DNA from 3 places in the Jeotgalibaca sp. A122 genome. Region 3 is predicted to be linked to each of the others. Evidence: predicted binding sites of a transcription regulator. Region 3 holds the regulator's gene; each other region holds the start of a gene.
What was found. The regulator Rex, encoded in region 3, represses fermentation and respiration genes when NADH is low (regulators of the CRP and FNR family bind a similar motif). The targets are predictions, from matches to a motif close to TTGTGAANTANTTCACAA.

Region 1 (10,853 bases), on a different contig from region 3:
CGCGGACAGCATTCATTGTATCAACATCATGGATGCCCATCAAATCAAAACGGAACCCGTCGATATGGTATTCCTGCGCCCAATACTTCACACTGTCCAAAATATATTTTTTCATCATTGCGTGTTCCGAAGCGGTGTCATTGCCCACACCTGTTCCGTTCGACATACTGCCATCTTCATTGCGGCGGAAATAATAACCCGGGGCCACCCTTTCAAATGGATGTGTATCGGGATCATACACATGGTTATAAACCACGTCCATAATCACGCGAATGCCGGCATCATGCAATCCCTGCACCATTTGTTTCATTTCCCGAATACGGGTTTTTGGATCACGTGGATCGGTCGCGTAGGAACCTTCCGGCACATTGTAGTTTTGGGGATCATACCCCCAGTTATATTTCTCTTCGGGATTTTCTTCATTCACAGTCTGGAAATCGTACATCGGCATTAACTGCAGATGCGTGATCCCGAGCTCTTTCAAATAGTCCAGCCCAGTAGGCAGTCCGTTAGGTGACTTGGTGCCTTTTTCCACCACACCCAAAAATTTCCCGCGATTCTTTGCCCCGCTTGATTCCGACATGGTAAAGTCCCGAACGCTTGCTTCATAAATAACGGCATCCGTTGTAGCTGTGAAAGGCGGCATTCTTTCACTCCAATTTTCCGGATTCGTTGTCAGTAAATCAACGACCACCGAACGTTCCCCATTACTTGTAGTGGCGATTGCATAAGGATCGACTGTTTCAGTATATTTTCCATCTGGATAATAAACACCAAAGTTATAGGCCACATTATCCAAGTTACGGTTGATATCAATTTCATAAGTTCCTGGTGCAACTTGATTCATCGCAATGTGTTCTGCTCCATCCCCGTATAAGGTATGAAATAAAATAAGTTCTATTTTGGAGGCAGCAGGCGCCCATACACGAAAAATCGTCATGTCAGGCGAAAAAATAAATCCGAGTTTTTCATCGGTTGCATAAGTTAAATCAAATTCAGGGGTGACATTTAACAAACCAGTTTTTTCATCATAAGGATGGTTCTTCATCATCTGGTCCGTGAATACTATGTTCTTCATTTCCATACTACTCATTCCTTTTTCTATTGAAACTGACAGGTTACGACAAATGTTTGTGACATAGCAGTTTTTTAAGAAGTGCTATTTTAACGGAAACCGTCATTATTTTCAACCTAATTATACTAAAAAAGCGTTTCCATTGATACTCAAAGGGGTTATTCTCACGTATTTATAACATTCTTATAAACTTTCGCTTATTAAAAAAGCACCCCGTATATGCGGGATGCTTGGTGGTGTTATTCGGATTCTAGTTCGCTCCATGCAGGTTCTTCAATTTCACTTGATTGTGAGCTCGAGCTGGATTCTGAACTACTGCTGGAACTTGAGCTGCTAGAACTTGTACTACTGCTTGATGAACTGGATTCTGAACTACTACTAGAATTTGACTCAGATTTTTTACTTTCAGAACTTGAATCAGATTGTACAGGCGTTGTCGTTTCTTGTACCGGTGGCACATAAGTTTCTTCTACCGATTCCTCAATCCATTCCTCAACTTCTGTTTCTGATTCATACCATTCGTCTTCCAATTCGACTGATTCGGATTCTTCTATTATTTCTTCAGAGGATTCCACTTCTATAATTTCTTCCGAAGACTCTTCTTCTTCTTCTTCTTCAGAGTAAACTTCAATGACAATATCTACTTCTGCAGGTTTACCATCCAGTACATATGCAGTTGTTGTAGCTATCTCTAAAGTTTTCAAGTTTTGAGCGAACATATTTTTCAGCAATTCCGACGTTTCAGGTTTAAAAGTACCTTCTTCGTTATACAGACTTGCGATTTCCAATGTGTTAGCTGTTAAGTGCTCCATCACTTGGTCATGAATGTTATAAACAGGAATTTCGTACCCTTCGCTCTCGCTGACAAGTGCATCAATTTCAACTTGGTGCCAAGAAATTTCTTCTTCAGACTCAGGATCCACTTGGCGCGGTGCTGGTGTAACCAGGACAATTAAAGTTTCTGATAATTCTTCTTTCATCGCATCATAAGCAGCTAAAACTTCTGAAAGATTGTCTGTCTCTACCGCTTCACCATCTGCGGTCCAGATTACTTCCTGAACAGGCATCGGTGTGTGGAAGAATACTACATCCGGTTTAAGTTTGATTAATTCTTCAACGCGGTCCCCAACAGATTCAGACTCCAGCGTGCTGACAAAGTTTGTTTGCATTTCAGTGAATGCACGCTCAGTCGCTAACTGAGTCATGTTATCTACAGCCCATTGCGCCTTGTCTTCAATCTCGCCGTAGAAAGCCACATTTGTATCGCCTTTTGCATATTTCACGTACTGCAAGAAATCTGCAACAGTATTACTTTCACGTTTTTTATCAAACGCAGACAAAAACTTCGCGCGTTTTTCTTCTTCTTTTTTCTTTTGTCGCGCCTCGAAAGACTCTGTTTGATTCACTTCAACATAGTCACTTTTATTTACGAGGTCAGCTTGAATGTTTTGACGATAGCGGAAACCCACAAAAATAACCGCAACCGTAATAATTCCCAGAATTACAACGATAAATGCATCTCTTTTCTTCAATCCATCTCGCTCCTAATTATATAAATATTTTACAATTTAAATACCCTTTTAATAGTAATACAAATGGTGCCATTTTGCACGGATATTTTTTCACAAAAAAAAAGCTTTTTGACATTTTTTGCTTATATATATGTAAGGAGGAATATATATGAGAAAAAAGCCACATAATTTACAGGTGATGGAAATTCTCCATCCCCGCATGCCATTTACTAAAGAACAGGAACGGAATTATTTGGATCAACAGAATGGATACGAAGGTGAAGTAGCTGCGGATGATTTATTCGACTCGCGTCTGGACAATTGCATCATCCTTAATAACCTGTGTCTGCAAGGCAACCGTTTCTGCCAAATCGACAAATTGATTATCGCCCCCGCGCAAATCTATTTATGTGAAATCAAGAACTACGGCGGGACCTTTGTCTACCAAAATGGAAATTTCTACAACCATCAGATGCAGCCACGCGACAATCCCTTTCTGCAACTGGAACGGACTGAGCAACAACTGCGCTCGTTTACCCAAGGCTTTGATTTTCAAATTCAATCACGGATTTTGACGGTTAATCCTATGTTTCAATTACACGGTTCCACAATGGAAATGCCTCTCATCCAGTTTGGTCAGCTCGACCGGTTTGTTTCGTATATCGCGAAGGACCACCAACGTTTGACGAGCGCACACTACGAACTCGCCCGCTATTTGCACGAATCTCACCAAACAATAAATCGTTACGAACAGTTGATGGCGTTTGATTTCGGTAAATTGGAGCGGGGCGTGTTTTGCAGAATCTGTGAAAATAAAATGAAACTCGCTACTTCCAAAAAATTCTACTGCTCAATTTGCAAATCAACTAAGACAAAACAGCAAGCCGTCAGAGATGCCGTCCAGGAATTACAAATTTTATTTGGTTCCGATAAGATTAAGCCGCATTTAGTCCAGAATTGGACTGGGAATCAGATTCATAGAAGAAACATTCAGCGAGAAATGCGGCGATTAGAAAATGTATAATCGCGTATCGCCGCACTAACAGCCCAAAGTGCGGCGTTGAGGAGTTTCGAATCTCAGGAACACCGCTTTTTTCACCAAAATGCGGCGTTAAGAAATTTTTTTTGTGCTCAAAGCCGCACTTGAGGCGAAAATGCGGCGATGGGTCCTTTACTTTCTTCTAATCGCCGCACCAAGCACCAAGCACCCCATCGCTCACACCTTATACGCAAGCAAAAAAACAACCACCCGTTCATCCAGGTGGTTGTTTTTATTTTCGCATCCATCACTTGTTATGTTTCTGATGCGACAGCTGACGATATCTTTCATACCACAATTCTACGTACTCTTTGGAAAACGGACCTTTTTCTTCGTTGATCCAACTCACCAAAATTTTCACGTTTTCTTTCAGGATATGGTCGATTTCTTTTGGATATTGCATACGAGCCCGATGTAACTCATACTCATCCACATCCAATAAACGCTTTTCACCATCAGGAAAAACCTTGATATCCAGGTCATAGTCGATATACTTTAATGCTTCATCATCGATCACATACGGCGACGCAAGATTGCAGTAATATGAAATGCCTTTTTGACGAATCATTGTCACAATGTTGAACCAGTAATGCTTATGATAATAAAGCAGCGCCGGTTCGCGCGTTACCCAACGACGGCCATCAGCTTCCGTCACAAGGGTATGATCATTGCATCCAATGATGGATTGATCACTGGTTTTTAATACCATGGTGTCACGCCAGGTACGATGTAGGCTGCCGTCATGCTTATAACTCTTGATAGTGATGAACTCTCCTTCTTTCGGATGATGCATCACGGTGCCCAACTTTCTATATCTATGTGGGTCAAAAGGTGGGTCCTTCTAACCAAATTACAATACACAAATAATTATATCATAATATCAAATCTTGTGGCATAGTTTCCCATCTAATAAAATAATTTTCGTTCGTGTTTTTTCACAATCTCCCACATCTTCTGTTGCGGAACCGCGAACGCGTAGTCGCTGAAATCCTCCTCCAACACCCACTTCATATTCTCCGCCAGCTCACTCCCCGGAACCTCGTCCACCATATGCACCTTGACATTCCACTTCCGGTGACTGAAGACATGGGAAAATGTCCCGATTGCCTCTGTATCCGGGCCATTTTCAACTAGCGGAAACGTCCAGAAATCCCCCAGCAGTCCCCCACTAGGTCGCTTCTCCATCAAAAAAGCATTCCCGCGGCGCACGACAATACCATGCAAATCCAACACAACCGGCTTTTTCGCTTTCGATTTAAAGGGATATAAATGCATCGTTCCGTTTTTATAAGCCGCATTAAATTCCCGAATCGGGCTCTCTTCCGGTCGCGGATTTGCCGGCCCACAAATATCGGACCCCAAATCCATGATAGCCTGATTAAAATCCCCCGGGCGGTACGGGTCGATCACAATCCTCACCAACAATTCAAATAATTTCCGCGTGGCCGGTTTGGCAATATCGTCCCCGATTTCAAACAAGCGACTGAACACGCGCATCACATTGCCATCCACTGCCGGCTCCGGCAAGCCAAACGCCATCGAGGAAATCGCGCCACACGTATACGGGCCAATCCCCTTCAGCTTAATAATCTCGGCCGGATCAGTCGGAAATACCCCGTCATAGTCCGCCATGATTTGCTTCGCCGCCACTTGCATATTCCGAACCCGCGAATAATAGCCGAGCCCTTCCCAAGCCTTCAACAATACTTCCTCGTCCGCTTCCGCCAAATCCTTAATCGACGGGAACAACGCCACAAACCGATTGAAATACGGAATCACCGTATTCACCTGTGTTTGTTGCAACATGATCTCCGATACCCAAATCCGGTACGGATCCTGGTTCAACCGCCATGGCAAATGGTCACGCCCTTTCGCGTCATACCAATCCAATAACGCCTTCCTGAACGCCACAATCTTCTCTTCGGGCCACATTTCGACCCCATATTTTTCCAACAATAATTCTCTATTCGTCATCAATACCCTTTTCCTCTATATACTTATTTATTAGTTCACCCGGAAAGCCTTTTTGATACAAACTCGCGCGAACTTTCTGCGCCAATTCCCGGCCTTTTTCTTTACGCGCATACCGCGTCCAAGCTTTGTCACCCTGCACCCGCAACGCATCCAGCTCATCCGCTTCCGACTTTTCCGTATCCAACTCTTCAAACACTTGCTGGATGATTTCCTTATCAAAACCTTTTTGTTGCAAATAAAGCCGCGTCTTCTGGCCACCTTCGCGCGAGGACACCCGGCTTTGCTTACGTAGCGTCTTTTCCGCCAAAGCCTGTGCATTTTCCAGCTGCACCTCTTCCGGGTATTGATCCAACGCCGTCAAAATCGTCGGTTCATCCAAGCCCTTCAACTTCAATTCCTGCGCAATCACACGTGGCCCTTTGCGGTTTATCGTCATCGCCGTGCGCGTATAACTTTCCCCATAAATCACATCATCAATATATTTCTGGTCACGCAACCGTTGCAACGTCGGCTCGATATAAATCTCGGGAATTTCCTGTTCCCGCAGTTTCGTCCGAACTTCCTTCTCACTCCGCAAACCGTACGACAAATAATCCACCGCAGTGGTATAGGCCATGTAGGCACTGTTTTCGCGTTCGATTTCTTCCATTCGCTCCGGTGTCAGTTGCATCCCTTTATTCAAACCTAATTTTATTAAAACGGCCTCCGAAACCGGAAACGCATATTCGCCATCAACGAAGATATTGAAGCGATCCTTCCGCTTTTTCTGGACCGTTATTTTCGTAATTTCCATTTACCGACTCTCCTCGCATAATTGATTATATCAAAAAAGGAAATCCGTTTCCGGATTTCCGCCTCGCTTTACTATTCCTTTGTTTCTGTCTCGCCACCAAATGGATCAGTTGAAACTTTTTCTTCATCTGGGAATTCGATGTCATCATGCTGCAACTCATCCAAAGCCACATCTTCGTCGCCTTCCGTTGCATCACCTGGTTCTGATTCAACGACAATTTCTTCACCCGTGATTTCATCTTTTTCAGCTGGGTGTTCACTTTCAGTTATTTCAGTATCTTTTGGAATTTCATCTTTCATTGGATTTACTCCTTCCGATTCTTTCGTAATTGAATGTCGTGGCATATCCCCATTAACTTCTTCGTATTCTGTCCAGTCAGGTCGCGCTGCTAATTTCGCTTCATCATTTGTTTCATCTTTTGCTTCTTCATTCGCTTTGATAATGCCATCGCGCACCATGAACTCCGCATGTTTATCTGTTTTCGCAGGAGGAGCTGTATCTACCAGCAATAGGAATTCACCATTTTCGAGGTCTTCTTCAAATCGTTCGTACGTTTCCTCATCGATGCCGTATTTTTCAAAAAGATCCTCTTCATCTTCCGGTTCTTCATCGTCATCCAAATCAACTGTGAAAAAGCCAACAATTTTATCCCATAAAGATTCACCACGCGTGACGACTACATCCACACCTGTTTTTTCGGTCAAACCAGCATCGAGATCATTGCGCGTAACCACCAATAGTTGATTTGTCTCGTAACCACCCGCTTTTAATTCCTCGATTGCTTCTAATAAGTGGCCGTACTCTCTAAAAGAACCTTCAATCCTTCTATTCATCTCAGTCATCCCTCCTAAGTGTTATCGTTACCTTTATTCTATGTGAGGGATGCCAAATTAACAAATAATAACCTTTCTAAACAGAAAAGAGTTTATCCAGATCATCAGCGTAAGGACAATCCTTCAAGAAGGGATTCTCTTTTTTCCAATCGTTGTAAGTCACACCCATCATCTTTTCCGCCAATACCAATTCATTTATGACGGGCCTCAAAGGTAGTTCGACCATTCCTTTATGCAAGACATTTTTATTGGCGCGACCGTCCCGTTGCACAATGGCCACATCAAATTGTGCCGCTGTATCCACCAAGCGTCGATGTTGGGCCGCATACATGTGGATAGCAGGTTCCATCCGTTTCTTGAAACGTTTGACCCCAATATCCAAATCCAGAAAATGACGGTTAAAAAACTCCAAACGCGTCATATGCCCCTCTTTGGGATGTTCCCGGTATTCGAGCAAGTGACTCAAACTGACCCACGAAACATCTTTCTTGCTCGGGCCACCGATCGGCATGAATGCCACCTTACCCTGTACATAGGGACAATTATGCCCCGAATTCCCGTTCATATAAATCATCATTTGGCGCATATGTTTGTAAGACATGCCAGCATGTTTAAAAACCCGGTTCATAAAATCACGCGACCGCTCGGTAGTTTTGACCACGCACCCATCCTCATAAAATACCAAGGTTTCATTTTTACAACTAAAATCAAACTCACTGTGATTAATAACACAAATAATTTTCTCCACTTCGACAGGGGCATCACAGGCCGTCAACGCATTTTCAGCATAACCCTTCATGTCTTCTCTCGAATGCAAATAAAAATTATTTCTATCATAATCATACGTACCATCCGACATTTTCTCGGTGAGCATAGGATTCGGACAGTAGTAAGGGCTTTCAAAACTATTGATAAATTCAAGCTTTTTATTCCCGAAATACTGATGAAAGTTAAAGTCAACTGCCATAAATCTTCCCCTTTCTTATTAATAACTATTATACCCTAATCATTTTGAGATATTCAACACAATGTTTTATATTTTCCAAAATACCGTTATTTTACGCCAAATTGGATGTACCGGGGTTGAAAGTGCCGCGCCCGTTTCATATTTAGCGCTTTGTCACGCTACTGCTTGCCCCGTTATAGTTTACCCGAACCCAACTGAGGCCTCAGTAAGTTCACCACATTCAACCGGGAGGCAACACGAATATGGAAAAACTTACTGCACTACTGGAACAATACGAAGGAGTCATTTATAACGAACTGAAGAAAATGGGCATTTACAAAAAATCCCAGGATTTCGACGACTATTATCAACTCGGCTGTATCAAGCTGTTTGATGCTTTCAAAACGTGCGAGGTTGATGCCTTAAAAGAAGAACACCGTTATCAATTTGTGAAATATGCCGGACAAAGGCTGCGTTGGGCTTTTCTCGACCAAAAACGGCGCGACCGCAACTTGCTGGATCATGAAGACCAAGAAGATGATTTCCAAATGTTACTCACCCAGCCTTTTGAAGAGAATGTCGCCTTTATGGATGTCTTCATGGCGCTGATGAATCAATTGACCCTGAAAGAAAAAAGCTTTATCCAGGACCGTTTCATCGGTGGTTTGAACATGTCAGAAATCGCAACGAAGCGTGGTGTGTCGCGTAAAACCGTTCATATGTGGCGCAAAGGCATTCAGGAAAAAGCGCAATTTTTGAAAAATGGGTAACACTTTTGGGAGTCAATTCGTTGTTATAAGTGTAGCCGCTACAAAATATAAAACGCAGGAGGAATTGACATGAACAAGGAATGGCAAGAAGCAAGTGTAGAGTTATTTTTCAACGATTTCGAAAACGAAAAAGAGGTAAAACAGAATTTCAATAATCTGAAAGAAAATGTCGCCGCTGACACAATCAGCTCCTTTCAGCAAGCAGTCGCAACGTTGATCACGTACCCCGCTACCTATGCAGTCGTGACTGAGAAACACCGCATCGGCTAATCATAAAAATTAGGAGGAATCATTCATGGAAAAAACATTAACCCTGGAATTGAAATTCAAAGCATCTGATGGTAAAAGTAAAAATCTGACATTGCGTAACCCGTCCGAAGGTTTGACCGCCGCAGAAATTCAACCAGCCATGGCAACAATCGTCGGTCTGGATGTCTTCTCAATTGAAGGCGTGAACCCATACAGCGCAGTTGATTCGGCACGCTATATCGAAAAAACCATTACAGAGATTTTATAAAACGTTTGGCCGGGATAATCTCCCGGCTATTTTCATAAGGAGGATTTCAAATGAATATTGAAAAACAACTGATTGGGATGGCCCAAACACCTTTGATTGAATCGCGCTACATCATTGCCCATGAATCGGGGAATCCCAATAATGTCTGGGCAAACAGTTTGGCCAACGAACTGAATTATATGAAACGAAACTGGGAAAATGCCTTCGTTTCCCATTGGGTTGGTGGCGGCGGCCGCATTGTTCAAATCGCCCGCACGGGATTGGTCCAATGGGGAGCCGGTCCCCGCGCGAACCCCTATAGTTACGCGCAAGTCGAGCTGGCCCGCACGAATGACCGCGCTACTTTCGAAAAAGATTATGCCGCTTTTATCTGGCTGCTCCGTCATTTGGCTGACGAAGCCGGCTTACCCAAATCGTTGAATGGTAGTGGAAAAGGCATCAAGACCCATCGTTGGGTGAGTGAAAACTTGGGTGGCACCAATCATGTCGATCCCGATGGTTACTTGAAAAGTTGGGGTGTCTCAATGGCGCAATTTAAAAAGGATCTGGAAAAGTCACTCCACAAATTACACCTCGTCGTTCGCGGCGACACGTTGTGGAGCCTCAGTCGTCGCTATAATACCTCGGTTGCTGTCCTGAAATCCCTCAATGGATTGAAATCAGATAGGATTATCGTCGGGCAAATAATGAAAGTCGGTTAATTAAACCATTTCAGCCCTTTGAATTTCGCGAAATGGTTTAATTCCTTTTAATTAGACCATTTGCCCCAAAAAATAACGCCCAAATGGTTTAATAACCACTAATTAAACCATTTCAACTAAATTTCTCACCCCAAATGGTTTATAGACGCGTTCTATAAACCATTTTTCCAAAAAAAGACCACCCCAGGCACCACGCACCCAGAACAGTCCTTCCATTTAATAAATATTAATTCGATAATTCAAAAAACCAAACTCATTGGTCAAAAATTTCCGGAACTGGCGCTCCTGAATCAAGGGTGGGAACTCTTCTAATTCCTCGCAGAAGCCCAAACACGACATATAAAACTTAGTCGCATCGCGGTCGGTTTCGAAGACATACTCCTCAGCCAAATCCTCACTGTTCAGGAAATGTAGCACCACCACATTTCCCTCCATAAATTCCATTCCCATAAATGCATTCACATACATATTTTTCACCTCATATATATATAAGCAAAAAATTGCAAAAACAATTTTTTTAAAACCGTAAATGTTTATTTAATTCTTCCACAAGATGAAAAACGGTCGTTGAGGGATTATCCTTGGCCGGGGAATTCGACCGCTCGCCGTATAATTGCCGCGCATTCGCAATCGCCGTCTCCTGTCGTGCCAGTAATTTTCCGTACATATTTGGCATGTTCTTCTTATAAGGTTT
Region 2 (10,853 bases), on a different contig from region 3:
CTACTATCACGGAATCGGATGGCTCCCAAACAACAACAATCAGCCTGGATGTAAATACTGCCACAACGGAAGCGGTGGAAGGCGTTCAGGAAGCGGTCGTTTCTGTTATTAATCTAAAGGAAAATTCCGGGAACCCGTTTGGTTTTGTCATTCCACAAACAGAGACGGATGACAGTGGTTTGGTTACCAATGGTACGGGTAGTGGGGTTATTTATAAAAAAGATAACGGGACCGCCTATGTGGTCACGAATAATCACGTCATCAACGGTGCGGACGCCGTGGAAGTGTTAATGAAGGATGGCACGAAACTTGAAGCCGAGGTAGTCGGTGCGGACGTCTGGACGGATTTGGCGGTATTGGCGATTCCTTCTGACCAAGTTGATGTCATTGCGGAGTTTGGCAATTCTGAGGCATTGAATGTAGGCGAACCGGCAATCGCTATTGGCTCGCCTCTGGGAACTGAGTTTGCAACCTCGGTAACGCAAGGGATTATTTCCGCAACTGAACGAACGGTTGAAACGGATATTGACGGCGATGGTGTGGTCGATTGGGACGTAACGGCGATTCAAACCGACGCCTCCATCAACCCGGGTAACTCGGGTGGTGCGTTGATTAATATTGGTGGTCAGGTTATCGGAATCAACTCGATGAAGATTGCCTCCTCAAATGTAGAGGGAATGGGATTTGCGATACCAAGTAACGATGCGGTAAGTATCATTGCAGAATTAGAAGCACATGGTGAAGTGATTCGTCCCGTTCTTGGGGTAAGCATGATGGACCTGCAACAAGTTTCTGTTTCGCAACAACGTAATATCCTGGATCTGCCGGAAGAAGTGACGGCGGGTGTAGTTGTAGCAGATGTACAAGGTATGTCTGCCGCAAGTGAAGCTGGTATTGAGCAATATGATGTCATTGTCGGTATGGATGGCGAAGAAATCACCAACATGGTGGGACTGCGCAAGATCCTTTACCGTCAAGAAGTGGGTAGTACCGTTAAAGTGGAGTTGTATCGTGGCGGCGAAAAAATGACCATTGATGTGACCCTTAACGATGGGCAAGAAAAATTGTAATTAAAAATGGCCCTTCCGAGCGCGTACGCTTGGAAGGGCCGTTTTTTACTTATTTAGGTTCTATTATTTATGGTGTTGGTAGGTATTCTTCTCGGAAATCCCGAAGGACGGTGGGGTTGCTTGTGGCCGTGTCAAGGATGCAATGCGAAAGTAGGGACCGTTGATGCTTCAGCGTCTACGGTCCCTTTGAGGCTTGCAAGCCCGGAGACTACAGGCTCCGGGCGGTCCCACGGCAGTACACAAGCAAACACGCAGGCCGAAGGGCATTTCCTTCACCAACACCAGATAACCAAGAACCCTTATTAAGCGACTTCTGCCAACTCTTTTGCCAATGAAATCATCATTTCGTTAAATTCGTTCTGGAACTTGTTTTGATGACTATCTTTATTGAGTATCAAACTAATATAAAAAAGTGGTGGATCAGAAAGGGGTATTTTAACTAAATCCTTGGAATCCTTGACCAGGATATCAATCATAAACGCAACCATATCGGTAGATGATGCAATCGAAAGGGCGGTCTGGATTTCTTTCGTATACAAGGTTTTAGGAGGATGGGTAAATTTTCCCTGGCTCCATTTGCTAAAGATACGCTCGTGCGTATAGCCTTTTTCCAGAGAAATAAAGACGGTATCTTTCAAATCCGCAGCCGACAACTTTTTCCTTTGGGCCAGGGGGTTATCGGGCGAAGCCCACAAAGATAATTCTTGCGTGGCAATGGGTATTTGAATCAAGTCCCCATCGTTGAAAAGGGGGACGTCGCTACCCGTAATAGCAATCGGCACTTCACCGGAGCGCACCATTTCATGCATGATATCAGAACTTTCTTCCTCGATAAATTTAACTGAAGAAGTAAATTTCCCCAGCCGAGGCAAAAGCCCAGACATGAAGTGTCCCCCAATCGTTGGCAAGAACCCGAAATAAACGATTTGATTTTTATAATCATGAATCTCTTCTTTTACCTCAGACAATGACTGGAGAATAACCTGCGCATGTTTGAGTAATATTTCTCCTGACTCCGTTAAGCGCAAGCGTTTATGAAATCTTTTCCTGTCAATCAACAGGGTATCCAGCTCTGCTTCAAGTCGTTTTAATGACATGGAAATGGACGGTTGGGAGACATAAAAATGCTCGGCAGTATCAGTAAAACTGAGACTCTCAGCTAAATGGTTAAAGTAAATAATATCTTGTAAATTCATGGGAGTTCACCTCGTGTTTTATAGTATCCTTGCTTTTGTCATTCTAACAAATGGGTAAATCGGCATTATAAAACAAAATTTCAGTTTCTTCTTCCGACTTTTTCAAAAACTCGGAAGAAGAAACTTTTTTCTGCTGCTCTCCTTCCGACTTCATTTAAAACTCGGAAGAAAAACAAAATCATTTTCCGATTCTCCCCCCTAAAATACCTCCAGCTTGTGAAATCGATTTCTTTTAATGGTTACGTTCCCTATTCAGCTATCTTCATCCAACTTGCTTACTTTGTGAAAGTGTTATCATAAATAATATGTATAAATAAACCGTTACATATAAATTATATTTATAATACCATAAAAATTCAATATTTATCTCTAATTCGAATCAAGTGCTATATTGAATGCATCAAACAACTTGTAATTAATAAGCCGAAAGGAGCAGCACATTTGAAAATTTATAAACAGTTATTCTGGATCTTCTTATTTTCGTACCTGGGCGAAATTGTATCCGCCACCATTTCTTCATTCATCGCTATTCCAGGTAGTGTAATCGGTATGGTTCTGTTATTCGTCGCCCTCCATACGAAAGTATTACGACTTGAGCAAGTCGATGAAATCGGAACGTGGCTCACTGACAATATGGGCATATTCTTTGTTCCAGCGGGGGTGGGCTTAATGGCTAACTTTGGCGTACTAGCTAACACTTGGTGGCAACTATTAATCATCATGGCAATCACAACCGTTTTGATGATGGCCTTCGTTGGCAAAATCGTTCAATTTGTCAAAGCCAAAGTTGAAAAGGGTTTCGTAGCGAAAGAAAGAGGTGAAACACATGCTTGATAAATTAATTTCCAGTCCCTTGCTGTGGATTACCTTAACTGTCGGACTGTATCTAATGGCAGCCAAATTAAACAAAAAATGGCCGAATCCTTTATTCACACCGCTGGTATTCGCAATCATCATGGTGATTCTGATCTTACTCGTTACGAACACGCCGCTTGAAACTTACAATACCGGGGGACAATTCCTTTCCCTGTTTGTAACGCCAGCAACGGTAGCTTTGGCGATCAAGCTTGAAAAAAACTTTGTTTACCTTAAACAATACTACTCAGCAATCTTGACGGGAATTTTCTCCGGCGTAGTCCTGCATACTATCATGATTTACCTATTTGGCTTCCTATTCCGTTTCGATAAAGAAATGGTCGCAACCCTGGTTCCAAAATCCATCACCACCGCCATTGCAGTTGGGGTTTCGGAATCACTCGGTGGAATCGTCTCGCTGACCGTCGCCGTCGTTGTCTTTACCGGCGTCATCGGAGCAGTAGTCGGACCAACCGTTTTCAAACTATTCAAAATTGACGATCCTGTAGCACAGGGCGTGGCGTTGGGAAGTTCCTCCCACGCCATGGGAACGACAAAAGCAATCGAAATGGGCGAGGTCCAAGGCGCAATGTCCGGACTTTCCATCGTCGTTACAGGTATTGTCGTCGTGATGCTGGCGCCACTGACGCAGCCCATCACACAACTATTCTTTGGTTAAAAATAATATAAAATAAAGAAGGGAAAGTGGAAATATATGGCAACAGTAGAAACAAATCACTATGGCGCACCAACTGAAATCAAAGCAATCGAGGTCATCAACGCTTACGAACTAGAGGATGCAGCACGCGAAATCGTACCTAAAGGCGGGTTCGATTATATCTCCGGAGCTTCGGGAGATGAATTTACCTTACGTCAAAACAATGAGGTTTGGAATAAAAAAGGAATCGTTCCCCGCGTAATGGCGGATGTGGAAAATCCCGATACAGCGACATCAATCTTTGGTCATGACATTAAAGTTCCGTTCATCATGGCTCCAATCGCAGCGCATGGTCTGGCCCACGAAACAAAAGAAGCCGGAACCGCAAAAGGTGTTTCCGAATTCGGCACAATCATGTCCATCAGTGCATACTCCGGTGCCTCCTTCCATGAAATAGAAGAGGGGTTGAAAGGCAGTCCGCGTTGGTTCCAAATTTACATGAGTAAAGACGACGAGTTGAACAAAAATATCCTGGATGAAGCTAAAGCAGATGGCGCAACTGCAATCATTTTAACTGCAGATGCAACCTTGAGCGGAAATCGCCATAGAGACGAACGCAATAAATTCGTTTACCCATTCGGTATGCCGATTGTTTCGCGTTACTTAACCGGTACAGGTAAAAATATGTCCCTGAACAATATCTACGCACAATCCAAGCAAAAAATTGCGCCAGCTGACGTGAAATTCATTTCTGAGTATTCGGGATTGCCAGTATTTGTGAAAGGCGTACAGTCTGCTGAAGATGCCTTGCTTGCAATTGGGGCTGGTGCAGCCGGTATCTGGGTATCCAATCACGGCGGTCGCCAATTGGATGGGGCACCAGGATCATTTGCAACATTGGAAGAAATTTCCAAAGCGGTAGCCGGTCGTGTTCCGATTGTATTCGACAGTGGTGTACGTCGTGGAGAGCATATCTTCAAGGCGCTAGCAAGCGGGGCAGACATTGTGGCATTGGGACGTCCTGTTCTTTATGGCTTGGCATTGGGTGGTTGGAAAGGTGTTCAATCCGTTCTCGAATATTTCGAACGAGACTTAAAACGTGTGATGCAGTTAGCCGGGACACAAACCATCGAAGATGTTAAAAAAGCACGTTTAGTAGATATAAAATAAATCAAACATTCAAAAAGAGAGACTCGGGAAACTCCCGAGTCTCTCTTTTTGTATAACCGGTTCTAATCATTAACCGCTGTGTTACTGATCGAGCTTCAAAAATACATCGTCTAAGTTTTACTTATACAATTTTTAAGCGCTCAAAACCATTTAAATAGCCGTTTTCAACAGATGGCAAGAGAAAATTAGATTAAAAAACAATGAATTTCATTAAAACGGCACTTATGAAAAACCCCTGAAAACACTTTAGTATCAACATTATAAGTTCAGCTTATACTCAGCGTAATTTTAAGTAAGTTGTTGAAAAGGCTTTCTGGTTCTAAACTGAAGTTACAGAAAAGGTTGAAAGCGATTTCCGAAAAAGGAAATATTTAAACCTAAAAAAATTAAAAACTTGGAAGGAATGAATCAGCATGACAACAAAAATTCAAACACTTAAGGAACTTTACCCAGAGGACTTATTAGGTTATTCACACGACTTAACAGAAGGAGAAATTGCTGTACTTAGTGAATTACGCGTTGCATTGGAAAAACACTTGAGACCTGTTGTAAATGAATATTACGAAAAAGGAACATTTCCTTTTGATGAATTCTACAAAGTTGTAAACGATGTTAACTTCATGAACGACGACCGTCTATTCGAAGGTCGCGAAAATCGCCTAAAAACAACTGAATTATTCAATATGTTCCTATACCTAGAATTGGCACGTTTTGACGCATCAGTTGCAACATTCTTCACCGTACACGGTGGTTTGTGCTTAAACACAATTTTGGTTGGTGGTTCAGAAGAACAAATCAATGAAATCGTTCCAAAACTACGTTCATTCGAATACCAAGGATGTTTTGGTCTGACAGAACCTGATCACGGATCTGATATCGCAGGTGGTTTGGCAACTTCAGCTAAACGCGATGGCGACAAATGGATCTTGAATGGTGAAAAACGTTGGATCGGTGGATCTGATACAGCAGATATTATTCCAATCTTTGCTCGTGACACAGAAGACAACAAGATCAAATGCTTTATCGTTCGTAAAGGTGCACAAGGATTGAATGTAGACGTTATCCAACAAAAAGGTTCGCTACGTATGATCCATAACGGACACATCACATTAGAAAACGTTGAAGTTTCTGAAGCAGATCGCCTACCAAACATCGAAGGCTTCAAATCTGTAAATGAGATCCTAACATTCACACGTGCAGACATCGCACATTTGGCAATGGGTGTTTCTGCGGGATCATTCATCGCTGCTCACAAATATGTGACACAACGTGAACAATTCGGTAAAAAATTGGCAAGCTTCCAACTTGTTCAAGAAAAATTGGTTCGTATGCAATCTAACTTCGTAGCTAACTTGGGATACTCCGTACAAATTTCTAAATTGCAAGAAGAAGGCGCACCATTGATGACCAACTCTGCATTGGCTAAAATGCACAACTCACTAAATATGCGTGAAAACGTAGCATTGGGACGTGAAATCTGTGGTGGAAATGGTATTACGCTTGAAGCAGACGTTATTCGTTTCTTCTTGGATGCTGAAGCGGTTTATACATACGAAGGTACACACGAAATCAACGCATTGATCGTAGGTCGTGCAATCACAGGAGTAGGGGCGTTCTAATACGCCTCTTTCCCCTTAATACATAATGAATACGAAAGTAGTGAAATAGATGGAAATTAAGAACGTAATGGTTATCGGTGCCGGTCAAATGGGCAATGGGATTGCACAAGTTTTTGCTCAAGCTGGATATGACGTTTACTTGAATGACATTAAAGATGAGTTCGTCAGTAAAGGGATGGCAAACATCGACAAAAACCTTGACCGTCTTGTTAAAAAAGAAAAGATGACTGAAAGTGAAAAGGCTGAAGTTTTAGGTCGTATCACTGCTTCCACAAGCTATGAAGACGCAAAAAACTGCCAACTTGTCGTTGAAGCTGCAACTGAAAACCCAACAATTAAATTTGATATTTTCAAAAAACTTGATGAACTGACATCAGAAGATACAATCCTAGCATCAAACACGTCTTCTATCTCAATTACTTCAATCGGCGCTGCAACAAGCCGTCCTGAAAAAGTTGTCGGACTCCACTTCTTCAACCCAGTTCCAGTCATGAAGCTGATTGAAGTGAACATGGGCTTGCTGACATCAGAAGAAACACTTGAAGCAATGCGTACAGTAGGCGAAAAACTTAACAAAACAGTTGTTGTGGTTAAAGATTCGGCTGGTTTCGTAGTGAACCGTATTTTGATACCAATGATCAACGAAGCTATTTTTGTCCTAAGCGAAGGCATTTCTTCAGCAGAAGAAATTGATGAAGCAATGAAATTGGGTGCAAATCACCCAATGGGACCGATTGCCCTTGCTGACTACATCGGTTTGGATGTTGTGTTGGCAGTTATGAACACACTATACACTGAATTTAAAGACACAAAATACCGTCCAGCACCATTATTGGCAAAATATGTTCAAGCTGGACAATTAGGACGTAAGACAGGTAAAGGTTTCTACGACTACACGAAATAAGGAGAATAATGATGACATTTGAATCAATTATTTACGAAGTGAAAGACTCCCTTGCGTATATTACGTTAAACCGTCCTAAAGCACTGAATGCCCTGAATCAACAAGTGTTAACGGAGCTTGATAAAGCCATTGACATGATTCAAAACAACACGGCAGTAAAAGCTGTCATCGTTACAGGTTCAGGGGAAAAAGCATTTGCTGCTGGAGCAGACATTACCGAATTGCAAAAACTGGATAGTGTTGGTGCAGCCAAACAATCTGAATTCGGGAATGCAATTTTCTCTAAACTGAGTCAGCTCCCACAACCAGTGATTGCCGCAGTAAACGGTTTTGCACTAGGTGGGGGAATGGAATTGGCATTGGCTTGCGACATTCGTTTTGCTTCAACAAATGCGAAACTGGGTCTACCCGAAGTTGGGCTTGGTATTATGCCCGGTTACGGTGGAACACAACGCTTGGCACGCTTGATCGGACTTGGGAGAGCGAAACAACTTGTTTTCGCAGCCGAGACAATTAACGCTGAAGAAGCTTATCGCTTAGGGATTATCAACAAAGTGGTTGAACCAGAAACATTAATCGAAGAAGTTGAAAAATTTGTTTCAAAAATGTTAAGTAAATCAGCAGCCGGTGTCCAAATGGCTAAGAAGACGATGGACCGTGGCTATGATATTCCTTTAGAAAATGCGTTGGCTTATGAAGCCGCAAATTTTGGCACGCTATTCTCAAACGCCGATCAAGAAGAAGGCATGACCGCTTTCCTGGAGAAACGTGCCGCAGATTTTAAATAAAGAAATAGTGATTGAAACCTACAGACACCAATAAAAGTTAAAAGGCGTTGCATATCGCTGACGCAACGCCTTTGACTGTATCAATGAGAGCTATCAAGGAGGGATTACCACATTGGAACCATTTAAAAGTTATGTTGTTAGAGCAAACGAAAATAATGTTGTGACCCATCAGATCGAAGAAGTAACCGAATCATTTTTAGGTGAAGGAAATACATTGATTGCAGTAGAGTATTCTTCCATCAACTACAAAGATATGTTGGGAATGGAAACAAAGGGTGGCGTTATTCGCACCTACCCGATGATACCGGGAATTGACTTGGCAGGAACAATTATTTCATCAGAAGACCCGAGTTTCAAACCCGGCGACCGCGTCTTGGTTACAGGTTATAAACTTGGAACGGAACATACAGGTGGCTTTAGTGAAGTTGCCCGCGTACCAAGTGAATGGGTTGTGAAATTACCAGAGAATTTATCGACTAAAGAAGCGATGATGTACGGTACAGCAGGATTTACTGCAGCTCTTTCTATTGCCGCTTTGGAAAAGAACGGGATGCGCGTAGAAGAACAGCCTGAAATTTTGATAACTGGTGCAACCGGTGGTGTCGGAAGTGTTGCGGCACAGATTTTAAGAAAGCTCGGTTACAAAAATATCACAGCAACCATCCGTAAAGATTACCAAGCAGAAAAAGCAAAAGCATTCGGTGCCACCAAAATTTGGGATATTAACGAAGTAACATCGAATGGTCGTCCCTTAAACCGTCGCGAATTCAAATATGTAGTGGATGCAGTAGGTGGCGATTTAACAGCAGATATTTTATCTAAAGTTGACGAATACGGAAGTGTCGCAATCAGTGGGAACGCTGGCGGCATCAAACTTAATACAACCGTTTTACCGTTTATTTTACGAGGCGTTAATTTATTGGGCATTAATTCAGTAAGTACGGACATGAAAGAACGTCAATTTCTGTGGAATAAATTAGCGAATGAATGGAATGTTACAGAGGAATTGCACTATAACGAAATAGCACTTGATGAAGTGTCGGAAACCGCTACAAAAATCAAGGCAGGCGCACATATTGGAAGAACCATCATCAAAATAAAATAATCGTGTTAGAAGGGTGATAATATGCAATTTGTAAATGAGTACAGGCAAAAGCTTGTCACTGCCGACCAGGCAGCTAAAGTTGTTAAATCGGGAGATTGGGTTGATTACGGCCAGTTTGTTTGCCAAACACAATTAGTAGACGAAGCATTAGCAAAACGTAAAGACGAGCTGCAAGATGTAAAAATTCGTGCAACGACAAGAACGACACCTTTGGCAGTCGTGAATGCTGACCCACACCAAGAAGTATTTACCTACAATAATTTCCACTACAGTGGTTACGACCGTAAATTACAAGATCAAGGCTCTGCTTTCTTTATTCCGATTTTTTACCATGAAAAACCAGGCTACTACAAAAACTACCTGGATGTAGACGTAGCAATCCTGGCAGTAACACCTATGGATGAATATGGTTACTTCAACTTCAGTACTTCCGTGGCATCCAGCCGTGCGATTGTAGAAAAAGCAAAAATCGTTATTCTAGAAGTAAACCCAAACCTTCCACGTGTTATGGGTGGAAACAATGAAAACGTTCATATTTCTGAAATTGACTATATCGTAGAGGCGAACTGGGCAATTCCGCAAATACCGAATGCAAAACCAACGAAAGAAGATGAAATGATCGCAAACTTGATCATTCCAGAAATCAAGAACGGCTCTTGTATTCAATTGGGTATTGGTGGGATGCCAAACGCTGTAGGTTCGCTTATTGCTAAATCTGACTTGAAAGATTTAGGCGTGCATACAGAAATGTTTGTGGATGCTTTTGTGGATATGTACGAAGCAGGTTGTTTAACTGGAAACATGAAGCAATTGGATAAAGGGAAAATTGTTTATACCTTTGCAATGGGAACGAATAAAACATATGAATTCTTAAATAATAATCCGGCTGCTGCAGCTTATAGCGTGGACTACGTAAATGACCCAATGGTAATCAGACAACAAGAAAATATGGTTGGTATCAATAACTGTATGGAAATCGATTTATATGGACAAGTAAGTTCGGAGTCAATCGGCACACGTCAAATTTCCGGTACCGGTGGTCAAGGAGACTTTACAATTGGTTCTTACGAATCAAATGGTGGGAAATCCTACATTGCAATGACATCTTCTTATGTAGATAAGTCAGGAGTGCGTCACTCACGTATCAAAAACTTCCTAACACAAGGTTCAATCGTAACGGTACCACGTTCGCTTGTATCAAACATCGTAACGGAGTACGGCATCGTCAACCTAAAAGGAAAATCAACTTGGGAACGTGCCGAAGATATTATCTCCCTTGCTCATCCAGAATTTAGAGAAGATCTAATCAAAGAAGCGGAACAAATGGGAATTTGGAGACGTTCAAATAAACGCGCGTTTCAATTAAACTAAGAAAAGGAAGTAAAAAAATGACTGAAGTTGTTATAGTTGCAGCGAAACGTACGGCTATAGGAAGTTTCGGTGGCGTTTTTAAGAACGTTACTGCGGTTGAGTTAGGTACTGCTGCTG
Region 3 (10,853 bases):
ATACTTTATCGCAAACGTGCTCAAAAAGGCAGCCCCGACGCCACTTCACGAATAATGCTCAGATGGTCTGCGACCATGCTGTGCTTATTCGTTCCAGTGGTTCGGGGCTAAACGCCTTTTTGAGCACTCTCATTTTTTAAATGTTATCTATTTTTGTCTTGCCAGTCATCGACCTTGTCATGGGCTCTGTCTTTGCCTTCTTCGACTTTTTCAGTCATCTTACCTTTATTTTTTTGCAGTTTTCCTTCAAGTTCCTTGGATTTGTCATCGGTAGCATCGCCGTATTCTTCCTTCACTTTTCCGACAGCTTGATCTTTCAATCCTTTTAGTTTGTCATCTAATGCCATATTAATAACCTCCTAAATTAAATTGAGAGAACGATTACAAGTTCCCTTTGATATTATTATTAAGGAAAAAGGTTTGTAACGCAAATAAAAGCCCTTGTACATCTTATAAAAATGCAAAGAGATTTTTACTGGCAGTTAAGCTATAATGTTAATAACTAATCGTGGAAGGACGAAGTATTTTGAAAATCTTAGCCATTGAATCATCCAATCAAACGATGAGCGTCGCGACTGTTGAGAACGGTCTAGTCGTCTCCGAATACACTCGAAATGGCAACCTGCAACATAGTACCCAGCTGATGCCGGCTATTGAAACGGTTATGAACGGGTCAAGTTGGCAGCCAAAGGATATTGACCAAGTGGTGGTATCGAAAGGTCCCGGCTCATATACTGGCGTGCGAATCGGTGCCACTATTGCAAAAACACTGGCCTGGACGCTCAAAAAGCCTCTAGTTCCTGTCTCCAGCTTAAAATTATTAGCAGCGAATGGACTTGCTTTTGAAGGGCTGATCATCCCTTTAATTGATGCAAGAAGGGAAAATATCTACACCGGAGTTTACCATGTAGAAAATGGCATTTTAGTGCAAGTGCAGGAAGATAATCATATCGACAGCGAAATCTTCTTTGACTCCTTAAAAAATAACACTGAACCACTCCTGTTTATCGGGCAAGATATTCCGATTTACAAAGAGCGTCTTACTGACGTTTTTGGAGACCGTGCATTTTTTGCCCCACAACAAGACTGGTTGCCTCGTGCGGGCGTTTTAGCAAATTTAGCTCACGGTGAGCAACCAGTTGACGCGCATGTATTTACTCCCGAATATTTGAAAAAACCTGAAGCTGAAGAAAATTGGCAAAAAGCCCATAGAGGAGAAGAGAAAGGTGAGTACGTTGAAAGAATTGATTAATCATTTCCATTCGATGATGGATTCACTTCAAAAAGAGGGTCCTCTTCTGCAAAGTAAACTATCTTTTTCTAAACGGACGGATTATTTATCTGACCGCTACACTCTTCCTAACGGGCAAGAAATCAGCCTGGAAATTGGCCAAAGAAAGCATATCGCTGATGTATTGGAAATTGAACGCTTAGGCTATGAAGGAAAAACGCCTTGGGGGTTTGTGGCTTTGGAAAATGATATTGTTAAAAGTCAAAAATCGCTGTATTTGATTTTATACAATGGAAACGAACCAATTGCTTTTTTAGGGAGCCGTTTTGAAATTACGGATATCCATATTACCAATATAGCAGTTGCTCCCGCTTGGCAGAAAAAGGGCGTTGGTAGCTTGCTTTTGGAATTATTAAAAGTTGTGGCGAAACAGGAAGCTGTTTCCAGCTTAAGTCTTGAAGTACGTATTTCCAACAAAAATGCCCAAAGTCTTTATAAAAAAATGGGTTTTGAAGCTTTGCGTATCAAGAGAAACTACTATCACGGTGATGGCGAAGATGCCGTCGATATGAAATTGGATTTGGATAAAAAATGATGAACCCATTCAATATAAAAGTACTGACGGTAGAAGATGCCGAAACCATTTACCGCATTTGTCTGGATGCCAATGATGGGAAGACGACCTGGAAACCATCCTCATTTGAAGGAGAGTTGGGCAATCGTTATAATGTTTATCTCGGTTACGAAATAGCAGGCACGTTAGTTGGATTTATCGGGTGCAGTTTAATTTTCGATAGTCTGGCAATAAATAACTTTGCGGTTTCTTCTCATTATAAACGGCAAGGTATTGGCGAAAAACTCTTGGATGCCTTATTGGCATATGGGAAAGAAAATGGTGCCGAGAATTTCATTTTGGAAGTCCGTGTATCCAATAAACCAGCCATCGCCTTGTATGAAAAATTTGGCTTCCGGCAAGTCGATCGTCGGAAAAACTACTATGAACAACCAGTGGAAGATGCTTATATTTTCCAGTTAATTAAATGAAAGGGGAAAATGCATGAGCGATACATTGATACTAGCGATTGAGAGCAGCTGTGATGAAACTAGTGCAGCCGTAATCAAAAATGGCTCTGAGATACTCTCTAACATTGTGGCTTCTCAAGTCAAAAGCCATATGCGTTTTGGTGGGGTAGTGCCAGAAGTTGCGAGCCGTCACCATGTAGAACAAATAACCCAAATCATTGCATCCGCCTTAACGGAAGCAGAGGTAGAGATGGCGGATGTGGATGCCATTTCGGTAACAGAAGGGCCTGGTTTGGTGGGCTCTTTATTAATCGGTGTAAGTGCCGCAAAAGCGATGGCTTTTGCGCATAATAAGCCCTTGATTGCGACCAACCACATCGCCGGACATATTTATGCCAATCAACTTTTGGGACCTCTTCAATTTCCTTTGCTGACCCTAGTTGTAAGTGGCGGCCATACAGAATTGATTTACATGCCAGAAGATGGTGTTTTCGAAATTGTTGGGGAAACAAAAGATGATGCTGCAGGTGAGGCGTATGATAAAATTGGTCGTGTTCTGGGCTTACCTTATCCAGGTGGGAAAGTAATGGATGAGATGGCCCATCAAGGAAAGGATGTTTTTAATTTTCCAAGGGCGATGCTGCACGAAGATAATTATGACTTTAGTTTTAGCGGGTTAAAGAGTTCGGTTATTAATACCATACACAATGCGCGCCAAAAAGGTGATGATTTAGACCCTTATGATGTGGCAGCGAGTTTCCAGGCGGCTGTTGTTGATGTATTGGTAGCAAAAACCTTGCGGGCTGCCAAAGAAAAAGATGTAAAACAGCTATTGTTAGCAGGTGGTGTTGCAGCCAATAAGGGATTGCGTACGGCTCTATCTGAAGCGGTCGCCAAAGAACTTCCCGGTGTGGAACTTATTATTCCGCCATTAAGTTTATGTGGTGACAATGCAGCAATGATTGGAGCGGCTGCCTATACGCAATACAAGGCAAAAGAGTTTGCTGCTTTGGATTTGAATGCCAGACCAGGATTATTACTCGAAAATTAAAATAAAAAAACCATTTCAGCATTAGAAATGGTTTTTTTTATCATTCTATTTCTTCAAGCTCTAAATTCTTTTCTTCCCATTCTTGCATAAAAGTATCTTGCTGGTCCTTTAAATCCAGTAACATTTCATTAAATTCCTGTACCTTCTCATGGTCACCGAAAACTTCCGGTAAGGTGAGTTTTTGTTCAACATCATCGATTTTTACTTCTATCTCTTCCAATTGCTTTTCAAGAGTTTCGATTTCACGGTTTAGTTTCCGTTCGATTTTTGCTCTTTCCTTGCTTGCATGGTAGACCGATTTTGTTTGGGGACTTTTTTCTTCACTAGCTGGATTATTTCCATTTTCTTCTTGAGCAAGCAGGGCAGCCAATTCAGCTTCTTCTTGTTTCTTTTCCATATAGTAATCGTAATCACCGATATACAGTTTGCTGCCATCGGCTGAAAGTTCCAGAATACTTGTCGCGATTCGGTTAATGAAATAACGGTCATGCGAAACAAAAACAAGTGTGCCGTTATAATCAATAAGGGCATTTTCCAGTACTTCCTTACTGTCGATGTCCAAGTGGTTGGTAGGCTCATCAAGCATGAGCAAATTGTTTTGTTCAAGTGCTAATTTACATAGAGCAAGGCGCGCTTTCTCTCCCCCACTTAAGGAAGGAATTGTTTTTTCGACATCAGCGCCGGTAAAGAGGAAGCTTCCCAGGATACTCCGCACATCTTTTTCATTCATGGTTGGATGCAGGTCCCAAATTTCGGCCAGAATCGTTTTGTTTTTAGAAAGATTCGTCAACTCTTGATCATAGTATCCGAGGTCTACGTTTGTTCCAAATTTAACGCTTCCCTCTATGAATGGGATTTGATGAATGATTGATTTTAATAAAGTAGATTTACCAATTCCGTTGGGGCCAACTATTCCGATAGCTTGATGTTTACGCAAGTCCAGGCTGATGGGCTTGGCCAAGATGTTGTTGTCATACCCGATAGCCACATCTTCCAGCGTCATCACCACATTACCACTCTCGCGCTTAGTATCAAATGAAAAACGTACTGAACGTTCATCGCCTTTCGGCTTATCCATCCGCTCCATTTTTTCCAAACGTTTTCTGCGGCTTTGGGCCATTTTGGTAGTGGATGCGCGCACCAGATTGCGAGCCACGTAATCTTCTAATTTAGCAATCTCTTCTTGTTGCTTTTCATATTGTTTCATTTCCTGTTCGAGACGGGCCGCTTTTTCTTGTAGATAAAAGGAATAATTCCCTTTGTAATGATGGATTTTGTTTCGGCTGATCTCATAAACACCGGTCGCAATTTTATCAAGGAAATAGCGGTCATGGGAAACAACCAAAAGGGTACCGCGATAGTTCACTAAATAATTTTCCAACCATGCCAATGTATCGATGTCCAAATGGTTGGTAGGCTCATCCAAGATTAAAAGGTCGTTCTTCTCAAGCAGGATCTTAGCCATTGCCAAGCGCGTTTTCTGGCCACCGGATAATTGTGAAATAGGGCGGTCCAAGTCTTCTTCGTAAAACTTAAAACCATGGAGGACGGATCTGATTTCCGATTCGTAACCATAAGCATCTTGCTTATGGATTTCCTGTTGTAGGGAGTCGTACAGTTTAAGTGCCGCTTCCATAGTCACAGGATCATTGATAACCGCTTCATCAGCCAAGCGTGCTGCAGCCTGTTCCGCTTGTTTCATTAACAAAATGACAGGTGCGAAAACGGTTAACATTTCTTCCCAGATTGTTTTATTGGAGTCAACCGCACTATGTTGATCAAGATAGCCGATGGTCACTTCTTTCTTTTTCGCAACGGATCCCGCATCTGTTGGCTCGAGTCCAGCTAATATCTTCAATAACGTTGATTTTCCGGCGCCGTTTCTTCCTACGAGTGCAATACGTTCATTGTCCTGGATAGTAATTTGAATATTCTCAAATAAAACGGTCGGACCGAAGTAACGGGCAAGATTTTGTCCTTGTAAAAGTATCATTCAGTCGTTCCTCAACTTTCTATAGATATGCCTTTTCATTTTATCACAGTTCTGTCATACACCAAAGATACGATATTATGAAAACGTTATGACCTTTGTGAAAGTTACACTATTAATTTTATGAAAGCGATAAAATCAAACTCGAAGTTGAAATAAAATTCACAAAAAATTACAAATTAGAACAAATTAGTGGATTTTTCACTAACGCGTGCTATAATTGCACTATGTAATGATAAGTACAAATAGATTATAACTTATAATTTCACATATATAATTCTAAAGAAAGCGAGAAAAATTATGCCAACTAATAATGACATTCCAAAAGCCACTGCCCGCCGTCTTCCCATCTATCATCGTTACCTTCGCTATTTACATGATGCAGGAAAAACCAGAATATCATCAACCGAATTAAGCGAGGCTGTAAAAGTTGATAGTGCGACCATACGTCGTGATTTCTCCTACTTTGGTGCTCTTGGTAAAAGAGGATACGGTTATGATGTAGAGTATTTGCTGGATTTCTTTAGTAAGACCTTAAACCAGGATCGTTTAACCAATGTTGCTTTAATCGGGGTTGGTAACTTGGGACATGCCTTGTTGAACTATAACTTCCATTTAAGTAATAACGTGCGCATTAGCGCTGCATTCGATGTAAACGAAGAAATTGTTGGCAAAATCGTCAGTGGTGTGCCCGTTTATCCATTGGACGAAATGATTGAACAATTACGTATTCAACAAATTGACGTGGCTATTTTGACAGTTCCACAGCAAGTTGCCCAAAAAGCGGCTAACAATTTGATCGAAGCGGGTGTCAGGGGAATAATGAACTTTACACCTATTCGTTTGTCAGTACCAGAGAACGTTCGCGTTCAAAATGTCGACCTAACCAATGAATTACAAACACTGATTTATTTCTTGGATAATAATATCTCCTAAAAGCACAATGAAAAACGTTGAGACCGAAAGGGTCTCAACGTTTTTTTACTTGTTCACTTGATCTTTAATTTTAAAGTACATAATTAACATTTGGATGCCGGTTACGATGTTGTTTGTCGCGAAAAAGATACTGATCCACGTGAGGAATCCCCATCCAGAGACGTTGATGCTGTCTACAGCGAAATAAATGAAGAGACCGGCGAATGCAAATTTCATAACGATTTGTAAAATGATATTTTTTAAAGTCATAGAATTCCTTTCTTTTTAAACTGTTAGCCCAGGAGTTCTGGGAAAAAGATTGGTAATGAAGCAAATGCATTCATTAAACCATGAGCCAACATAGGTGTAAAAATGTTATTTGTTTTGTAGTATAGATAAGAGAACCAGAGTCCTAAAGTACCATACACAAGCATGTGTCCATCAAAGTGGATAAAAGCAAAAATTAAAGCACTTATGACCGCAGAACCGAATAATCCGACACGGGACATATTTAATTGGGTAAAGACAGCTTTTCGGAAAACAAATTCTTCCATTACTGGTGCGAAAATGGTGATCATAAAAATCAAGAGTGGGTAAGCCGTCGTTAATTCCAGTAAATTCTGAGTGTTAGCTGATTCCGGCGTAACTCCGAAAATAAGCGATTCAATAATGGAAGTGACCGTCTGGATTACAAGCGAACCGATAAAGCCAAGAACGCTCCATCCTATCACTTTCGACATAGGTGCAGAGGGCCGTTTGATAATAGGCGCTTCAGGACTCCATTTTTCTTTATAGTTTACGATAATCATTGCCACTGTTCCGATAAAGGCAAAGAGGATTGTTAAAGTCATGCTCATTTCAATGCGTTGCTCTGTCGGAAATAAAAAGAGAAGAGGAACGGGTAAGAATTGAGCTGCTAAGTATATGAATATTATACGCGTCGCAGTAGTGATTTTTCTTCGCATGTATTTTGTACCTTTCTTATTTGTTATAATACTCCTGTATAAAAGTATATCACAAGAATGAAAAAAATTACTGAATTTGCTTGCATTATCAAAAAAGTTTGATTATGATAGAAAAGTAGGTTAGCACTCTCGGTAATCGAGTGCTAATTAGAAATCAACTTATTTTTGGAGGGATACTTGTGTTAAAACCATTAGGTAATCGCGTCATTATTGAAGTTGCCAAAGAAGAAGAAAAAACTGTTGGTGGCATCGTGTTGCCGTCTTCCGCTAAAGAAAAATCACAAACAGGTGTCGTTATCGCTGCTGGTGACGGTCTTGTAACGGAAAACGGGACAAAAATCGAAATGACTATAAAAGTCGGCGACAATGTATTGTTCGAAAAATACGCTGGAACAGAAATCAAATACGATGGGAAAGATTATTTGGTAGTTAAAGAATCTGACGTCGTAGCAATTGTAGAATAATTTTCAAAATAATTGGATGAGGTGAATTTTAGAAATGGCTAAAGATATTAAATTCTCTGAAGACGCACGAGCAGCGCTATTACGCGGTGTTGATATGTTGGCAAACACTGTAAAAGTAACATTAGGGCCAAAAGGACGTAACGTTGTTTTGGAAAAAGCATACGGTTCTCCGCTTATTACAAATGATGGTGTGACAATTGCCAAAGAAATTGAATTAGAAGATCATTTTGAAAATATGGGAGCAAAACTCGTTTCTGAAGTTGCTTCAAAAACAAACGATATTGCTGGAGATGGCACAACGACTGCAACTGTTTTGACACAAGCCATTGTACGTGAAGGTTTGAAAAACGTTACTGCTGGTGCAAACCCAGTTGGTGTTCGTCGTGGTATCGAAATCGCTGCAAAAGAAGCGATTGCCGGTTTGGCAGAAATTTCTCAAACAGTTGATTCAAAAGAATCTATCGCACAAGTTGCAGCTGTATCATCAGGGTCCGAAGAAGTCGGCGCTTTGATTGCTGAAGCGATGGAAAAAGTTGGTAACGACGGCGTTATCACGATTGAAGAATCAAAAGGTATCGAAACAGAATTAGATGTTGTTGAAGGAATGCAATTTGACCGTGGTTACCTTTCACAATACATGGTAACTGATAATGACAAGATGGAAGCAAGCCTTGACATGCCTTATATCTTAATTACTGACCGTAAAATTTCCAACATTCAAGATCTTCTTCCATTATTGGAGCAAATCTTGAAAGAAGGACGTCCATTGTTAATCATCGCTGATGATGTGGATGGCGAAGCTCTGCCAACATTGGTATTGAATAAACTACGGGGAACATTCAATGTGGCGGCAGTTAAAGCGCCAGGATTTGGTGACCGTCGTAAAGAAATGTTGCAAGACATCGCTGTTTTAACAGGCGGAACAGTGATTGCAGAAGATTTAGGTTTGGAATTGAAAGATGCTTCTGTTGAACACTTAGGACATGCTGGTAAAGTAGTCGTTACAAAAGACAACACCACAATCGTAGAAGGATCTGGCGAAAAAGAATTGATTGAGCAACGTGTAGCAGTGATTCGTTCACAAGCTGCTGAAACAACTTCTGATTTCGACCGTGAAAAACTTCAAGAACGCTTGGCTAAATTATCTGGTGGGGTAGGAGTGATCAAAGTTGGTGCTGCTACTGAAACAGAATTGAAAGAGCGTAAATTGCGTATCGAAGATGCTTTGAATGCAACACGTGCTGCTGTTGAAGAGGGAATCGTCCCTGGTGGTGGTACTGCTTTAATCAATGTTCAAAAACGCGTTCAAGAGCTTGCACTTAAAGGCGATGAAGCGACAGGTGCTCGCATTGTTGCACGTGCATTGGAAGAACCGGTTCGTCAAATCGCTGAAAATGCAGGTCTTGAAGGATCTGTTATTGCAGCCCGCATCAAGACAGAAGAACCAGGAATCGGTTATAACGCTGCAACTGACGAATGGGTAAACATGATTGAAGCAGGAATTGTTGACCCAGCTAAAGTTGTGCGTTCTGCATTGCAAAACGCAGCAAGTGTAGCAGGACTAATCCTTTCAACAGAAGGTGTTGTCGCTGACAAACCTGCTCCAGAACCAATGATGCCACAAGACCCAGGTATGGGCGGCATGATGTAATTCAATAAATCAGGAAAAGCGATTGGGAAACGTCCCGGTCGCTTTTTTGAATTATAAGAGTGATATCGGTAACAACTCCCTAAAAATTGAATATTTTCCAAGCGCATGCTATCTTTTAGGTGGATTAAAACGCTTTCAAAAGGAGTCGTGTTAGTTGAAAATGAATCGCATAAAATATATTTTGCCAATTTTAACATTGGGGTTATTCGCTTGTACATCTGAAGATGAGAATGCCGTCGCCCACTATCCAGAAAAACCCACCGTCCAAGATAGTGTTCTCGTCAGAATCGATCCGGAAGTGTATTATGATGTAAAGGTTGAAAACGTTACTTTGGATGCCAGCGATTTAGGTGTGCCGAATGACATGATATTTGATGAGCAATTAAATGAACTGAGTGTCGCCATTGAAGATAATATTGAAATCGGAGAAAAAACAGTCAGGGTAACCATTGCAACTGAAGAAGGAACAGAAACTTACGAAGAAGCAATAACATTGGTAGCGTCCGAAGATAAAAATGATGGGCTCGACTTCAGTTGGGATGAAGCCCGTATTTATTTTGCTTTGACGGATCGTTTTTACAATGGCGATCCAACCAATGATGACCCTGGTAACCGACAGTATGATACAACCCATCCGGAAACTTATCATGGTGGGGACTTTCGTGGTTTAATCGATAAGATGCCATATCTTCAAGATTTGGGCATTAATACCCTTTGGATCACGCCTATTGTAGACAATATCGAGTGGAATATGCGCGAAGAACAACATGATAATCAGTATGGCTACCATGGCTATTGGACGAAAGATTTCACCAAAATCGATGAGCACTTAGGAGACTTAGCTACCTTCAAGGAGCTGATTGACACAGCCCACGATCACGGCATCAAGTTGATGGTGGATGTTGTGTTAAATCATGCTGGTTATAAGATGGCTGAAGGCGAAACGCCATTTGAGGGGATGCTGAGAGAGGAACCAATCCCTCATCATCCAGTACTGGGAGAACTTTCTGGCTTGCCTGATTTCAAAACAGAAGAGGAAGCAGTTAGGGAACAACTCGTATCTTGGCAAACAGCCTGGATTGAAGAAACGAAAACCGAGCGTGGGGACACCATAGATTTTTTTCGGGTGGATACAATTAAACATGTAGAAGACACTACATGGAAAGCTTTCAAGAATGCGGTTATTAAAGAACAACCGGATTTCAAGTTTATCGGCGAGCACTATGGCGCCTCCATTGCAAATACGGGAGGCTATTATCATGATGGAGAAATGGACTCTTTATTGGATTTTGAGTTTAAGAGTATTGCCGGTAGTTTTGTAAACTGGGACGTTGTGGGTGCCAATGATAAATTGATTGCTCGAAATGAGCAACTGACGAGCGATGCAACATTGGGGCAATTTTTATCCAGCCATGATGAGGATGGTTTTTTATACCGTCAAGCAGGAGGGGATAGGGGAAAACAAAAAGTTGCCGCATCCTTATTGATAACCGCTAAAGGACAACCTGTAATCTATTATGGTGAAGAATTAGGACAAACCGGTGCGACCGCCAAAAATATGGA

Region 1: the regulator Rex is predicted to act here: its motif matches at 8,237-8,254, upstream of ACTU7M_RS05435 (competence protein ComK).
Region 2: the regulator Rex is predicted to act here: its motif matches at 2,547-2,564, upstream of ACTU7M_RS02105 (CidA/LrgA family protein).

The regions. Positions count from the first base shown of each region.
Region 1 is NZ_JBQPRB010000003.1:274,343-285,195, reverse strand. It holds gene pulA (type I pullulanase) at 1-1,084, opposite strand, end outside; gene ACTU7M_RS05465 (hypothetical protein) at 1,315-2,607, opposite strand; gene ACTU7M_RS05460 (nuclease-related domain-containing protein) at 2,756-3,610, shown strand; gene ntdP (nucleoside tri-diphosphate phosphatase) at 3,873-4,418, opposite strand; gene mutY (A/G-specific adenine glycosylase) at 4,532-5,599, opposite strand; gene recX (recombination regulator RecX) at 5,589-6,392, opposite strand; gene ACTU7M_RS05440 (general stress protein) at 6,464-7,225, opposite strand; gene ACTU7M_RS05435 (competence protein ComK) at 7,302-8,192, opposite strand; gene ACTU7M_RS05430 (sigma-70 family RNA polymerase sigma factor) at 8,435-8,941, shown strand; gene ACTU7M_RS05425 (DUF1659 domain-containing protein) at 9,011-9,211, shown strand; gene ACTU7M_RS05420 (DUF2922 domain-containing protein) at 9,237-9,458, shown strand; gene ACTU7M_RS05415 (LysM peptidoglycan-binding domain-containing protein) at 9,509-10,159, shown strand; gene ACTU7M_RS05410 (hypothetical protein) at 10,376-10,627, opposite strand; gene ACTU7M_RS05405 (RloB family protein) at 10,677-10,853, opposite strand, start outside.
Region 2 is NZ_JBQPRB010000001.1:439,152-450,004, reverse strand. It holds gene ACTU7M_RS02115 (S1C family serine protease) at 1-1,070, shown strand, start outside; gene ACTU7M_RS02110 (LysR family transcriptional regulator) at 1,373-2,266, opposite strand; gene ACTU7M_RS02105 (CidA/LrgA family protein) at 2,708-3,100, shown strand; gene ACTU7M_RS02100 (LrgB family protein) at 3,093-3,800, shown strand; gene ACTU7M_RS02095 (lactate oxidase) at 3,837-4,949, shown strand; gene fadE (acyl-CoA dehydrogenase FadE) at 5,363-6,568, shown strand; gene ACTU7M_RS02085 (3-hydroxybutyryl-CoA dehydrogenase) at 6,618-7,472, shown strand; gene ACTU7M_RS02080 (enoyl-CoA hydratase-related protein) at 7,484-8,260, shown strand; gene ACTU7M_RS02075 (acrylyl-CoA reductase family protein) at 8,373-9,365, shown strand; gene ACTU7M_RS02070 (acetyl-CoA hydrolase/transferase family protein) at 9,387-10,736, shown strand; gene ACTU7M_RS02065 (acetyl-CoA C-acetyltransferase) at 10,754-10,853, shown strand, end outside.
Region 3 is NZ_JBQPRB010000004.1:103,576-114,428, reverse strand. It holds gene ACTU7M_RS06075 (CsbD family protein) at 144-347, opposite strand; gene tsaB (tRNA (adenosine(37)-N6)-threonylcarbamoyltransferase complex dimerization subunit type 1 TsaB) at 527-1,252, shown strand; gene rimI (ribosomal protein S18-alanine N-acetyltransferase) at 1,227-1,826, shown strand; gene rimI (ribosomal protein S18-alanine N-acetyltransferase) at 1,826-2,275, shown strand; gene tsaD (tRNA (adenosine(37)-N6)-threonylcarbamoyltransferase complex transferase subunit TsaD) at 2,289-3,305, shown strand; gene ACTU7M_RS06050 (ABC-F family ATP-binding cassette domain-containing protein) at 3,346-5,298, opposite strand; gene ACTU7M_RS06045 (redox-sensing transcriptional repressor Rex) at 5,596-6,231, shown strand; gene ACTU7M_RS06040 (YdiK family protein) at 6,277-6,480, opposite strand; gene ACTU7M_RS06035 (lysostaphin resistance A-like protein) at 6,504-7,067, opposite strand; gene groES (co-chaperone GroES) at 7,355-7,639, shown strand; gene groL (chaperonin GroEL) at 7,674-9,290, shown strand; gene ACTU7M_RS06020 (alpha-amylase family glycosyl hydrolase) at 9,451-10,853, shown strand, end outside.